One region of the Pseudoflavonifractor sp. MCC625 genome, then DNA from elsewhere that is predicted to be linked to it. Evidence: riboswitches for the same ligand, from Rfam matches in the RefSeq annotation. Region 1 holds a riboswitch; the other holds the start of a gene.
The links. Region 1 has a riboswitch for cyclic di-GMP ahead of GPK94_RS05615 (S-layer homology domain-containing protein). Riboswitches for the same ligand answer to the same signal wherever they lie in the genome.
Positions count from the first base shown of each region.

Region 1 (2,199 bases):
CATCGGTAAAGTTTCCGGTGTTGTTCGGCATATCCTTCAAGACAGCGCCGGTCATGTAGTTATTGTTCAGATACACCTTTGCACCTGCGTCATGCCGTGCTTTGAGCGTAGCAGGAACAAAACCGCGCAGATAAGTGTTTTCCAAATGAATCTCGGTCAACGCGGTATGCGTAAATGCGTCCGGTAATACACCGCGCAGAGGATTCGTGTCCAGCGCGAGATATTGCAGGTCTGCCAGATTAGCAATACCGGCAGAGATTTCGCCTTCCAGCTTGTTTTCGGACAGGTCTAAAATCTGCAAACCGGAAAGCGTGTACAGTGTTTCGGGAATCGTGCCGGTCAATCCGCACTGCCACGCCGAAAGCGAGATAAGATTAGTTAGCGCGGACAGGTCGGGAATCGTACCGCCGATAGCATTTTCCGAAAGGTTCAAGTATTTCAGACTGCTCATACCGGCAACTGCCGCAGGAAAACCGCCGGTCAACTGATTTCCCATGAGGTTCAGCACCTCAATCTGGGTATTGCTCAAAATCGTGTCCGGTATCGTACCAGTGTACTGGTTATCTTTGAGAACCAGCGTTTTCAATGCGGGCATTGTACCAAACTCGGAAGGAATCGCACCTGCATAATCATTGCCGCCCAAGTCTACATTTTGCAGTTTCGGGAGCGTATAGAGCGCAGACGGAATATCTCCGCTCAAATGATTATCCGAGAGGAACAGATACCGCAATTCACTAAGTTCCCCGATTGCAGCCGGTATATGTCCGGTGATGTTCTGACCTTTTAGACCAATGCTCTTGATTTCCACAAGGTCTTCCGCTCCGGTGATGGTATCCAGTGTGCGCTGCTGGGCGTTCAGCAAACGCTCAATCTCATTGATGAACCATGTCTGTCCATCACAGGCGGCAATAAATCGTTTGGCATATTCCGTCTGTGGGTTTGGCGTAAAGTCTACTGCGCCTGCCGTGAGTGGTGCGTATAGCTGCAACAGCAAGGCTATTACAAGCAATACGCTGATTCGTGTGCGTTTCATTTTTCGATCGCTCCCTTTCTTTTGCGCCCAAACAGTAAAAAAAGGGCGCAGTACCGCATGGATAGTAGTCCACACAGTACTGCGCCCGTAATGCGGGGACTGGTTTAGGTAACTGGCTGTCATGCGATTGCTGGACAATCGTTTAGATCCTATAGCTTTGCGCCGCAGAGTTTCCTCTGTTTTGCCATTTCTGCCATTCTCCTAAGAGTTTGGGTTATTTTGCTATTCAAATTATACTAAGTTACTGGGTGTTTGTCAATTATTACTTTGTCAATTTCGACAAAAATATTTTTATACTTAAACAAGTACTTGTTTAAAATTGTGTACTGCTTACGTCGGAGAGGGTCTATTGTTATAGACTTCAAAGTTTTTTTCTCTGCGCTCGCCGCCGCGAGAATGGTGAGGGGGTGCTGCGGCTGTGGGTAACTGCCGCAAGGGAGTTATCCATCAACCGCAGCAGGGGGAGAGGAAAGACGCGGGCGGCGCGGATTTCGTTCCTCTCCCCTCACCTCAAAAGCGGTTTTTACCGGCGTTTTGATAAGATATTAGCATATCGCACAAAAACTGAAGTTGAATCTTGTGCATGATTAAAAATATTTTTCAGGGGCTATTCCATTGACCACATTTCGGCGTTATAGTAAAAGAGGAAATATTTCCAATGTCCTTTGACAACCGCATACTCAGGCATCAGGTACAAATTCGGCGCGGAGAGCTGCAGCGGAAAGCTGTGAACTGTGGGTGGCTCCTATCATGGCAATGACCCGCGCGGAAGATAATGATACTCCCGACCAGTCACCGTCCGAGCGTGAAAACGTCGCAGGCAATGAGGTCGGACAACGGATAGGTGAAATTCCTGTGGAATCGGTACGCCGCCGATCGCTTGGTGCTTCCCGCAGTCGGGGGTGAGGCCGAATAGACTGACAGTAACAGTATAAATCATTATAAAACCGGAAGAATACCGCTTCTTTGCGTGTATTCTTCCGGTTTCGCACTTCATGGAGGTTTTACATGTCATTTGATTACGAAATTTTATCACAGAATGATCTGCTGGAACTGTTTCCGTTCGGCCGGTCAAAACTCAACGCCTTACTGCGGGCCGGTGTTCTGCCCGTCACCAAAGTTGGACGTGATTACATCACCATTCGAGCAGAACTTGACCGCTGGTT
Region 1 is NZ_WQOJ01000014.1:199,095-201,293, forward strand. Features, by position in the region: gene GPK94_RS05615 (S-layer homology domain-containing protein) at 1-1,033, opposite strand, end outside; cyclic di-GMP riboswitch class I at 1,138-1,229, opposite strand; gene GPK94_RS05620 (helix-turn-helix domain-containing protein) at 2,042-2,199, shown strand, end outside.

Region 2 (2,199 bases), on a different contig from region 1:
GGAGCGGGCCCTCCAGGCCTGCCGCCGCCGGACAGTCCATCTCTACCGGGATCAGGAGGAGGGGGTGATCACCCGGACGGAATTTCAGGAGCTCCTCCTGGAAAACCGGCGGCGGCGGGAGGAGCTGGAAGCCCGGTTGAGCGCGCTCCCCCCGGCTCCACGAAACGACCCGGCCTGGTGGACCGAGCGGGTGCGGGAGACCCTGACCTTTGCACCGCTGACCCGCCCGGCCGTGCTCTCCCTGGTGGATCGGGTGCTGGTGGAGGAGGGAAAACAGGTGGAGATTCGGTTCCGCTTTCGGATGCCGGCAGCAGAAACTGTGCAGAATGGATAAAGAGACGGTCGAAAAATAGGGGGATGGGAGGAATACTAAACAACCAGCATACTTGCATCTGCGATTTATTTGTGCTACAATGTTACCGTTACAGAAGTTCTTAATATATCTTTAAGGCTTTCGGGAAAAATTTTTAAAATGTAACCGATTTGTGACCGAAGGGTGCTATACTCTGTAACAGAAGCGATCTCCCGCCGGAGAGCATGCTCCGGCAAGCTTACAAGTTGGAAAAGAGCAAACCATGTGAAAGCATGGGACGCAAAGCTAGAAAGCTAACACGGCCATGTGCCGCTACGCTCGTTCGGCTGCCCAGACAAAGACGTTCGGTCTGCCGATGCGTTGAGCTCTTTTCCTGGAATGGATCCTGTTCGCGCCGCAGACAGTTCGTCTGCGGCGCTGTTTTTTCACCTCTAAAACAGCGGAAACAGAACGATTTAAAAGAAATAAAAAATGTACATCCAAACCTTGAAATGTAACCGTTCTGTGACCGCAGGGTGCTATACTCGGATTCAGAAAGTGAGCTTCCGGGCGGGAAGGTCCCCCGGTCTCCCAGTCTGAGAAAGCGAGGTGAGGGCGCAGTGCCCAAAGCAGTTAAAGTCCTCTGGAACACCCTGACCACCATCCTGGCGGTGATCGTGGTGGGCGTGGCCGTCCTTCTGGTGGGCGTACGTCTGGTGGGGTTGACCCCCTACGTAGTGCTCAGCGGAAGTATGGAGCCGACCTATCCCACCGGTTCCCTGATCTATGTGAAGGATGTGGAGCCACAGGATGTAAAGGTGGGCGACCCCATCACCTTTGTCTTGAATGAGGATCTGACCGTTGCCACCCACCGGGTGATTGAAGTCAATGAGACCGACGGTTGGTTCCGCACGCAGGGGGATGCCAATGACAGTCCCGACGGAAGCCCGGTTCTTTTCGAGAACCTGATCGGAGTACCCCAGTTCTGTATCCCAAAGCTGGGCTTCCTCACCGATTTCCTCACCCACGCCCCGGGCATGTATGTGGGATGGAGTGTGATCGCCGTGTTGCTGATCCTGCTCTTCACACCGGAGATTCTGAAATGGGCCGAGGATTCGGACAAGAAGGCCGCCGCCAAGAAAGCGGGTAAGGCCGATGACGCAGGGGGAACGCCGAAAGGCAGTAAATAGATTCGACCCGGTACTCGCAAAGATCCAGACCAACCAATGTTCTTTAAGAAGAGAAAGGAGCAAACACAATGAACGTGAAGAAAGTTGCTGCTACTACCGCAGCCCTGTCCCTGACCGCAGCTGTCGCCGTGGGCGGCACCCTGGCTTGGCTGACTGCCAAGACAGATACTATCGAGAATACCTTTACCATCGGCAACGTAGGCATCAAGCTGCAGGAAAAACAGGGTGAGGAGTGGAAGACTGCGGGTGAGGGCTTTACTGGTCAGCAGTATACCGTCACGCCCGGTATCAATATTACCAAAGAAGCCAAAGTAACGGTGAATGATGGAAGCGAAAAGAGCATTGTCTATCTGAAGGTAGTGAAGGGTAGCGACTTTGATACATACTTTGACGCTACTGTAGATACCAATAATTGGACTCCGCTGGCGGGACATGAGAACTACTATTGGAAGGTTGCAGAGGAGAATGCCGAACTGGGGATTCTTGCTAATAACACGGTAGACCCCGATGAGGATGCACTGGTAAATGGTGTTAAGCTCGACAAGGCGACTCTCTCCTTCCAGGCTGCCGCTATTCAGTATGACGGTCTGACCGGTGAGGGTGACGCTGCTAAGGCGGACGATGGCTTCAACAAGCTGCCTACTGAGTTTAAAAGCTAATTTATTAGAACAATTTTAGCTATTGCTACATGGTGACAAACTTAGAAAGGAAGCATGA
Region 2 is NZ_WQOJ01000011.1:65,267-67,465, reverse strand. Features, by position in the region: gene GPK94_RS04460 (recombinase family protein) at 1-334, shown strand, start outside; cyclic di-GMP riboswitch class I at 558-647, shown strand; gene GPK94_RS04455 (signal peptidase I) at 913-1,482, shown strand; gene GPK94_RS04450 (SipW-dependent-type signal peptide-containing protein) at 1,551-2,141, shown strand.
Region 2: it holds a riboswitch for cyclic di-GMP, as region 1 does, so the genes downstream of both, GPK94_RS04455 (signal peptidase I) here and GPK94_RS05615 (S-layer homology domain-containing protein) in region 1, are expected to answer to the same signal.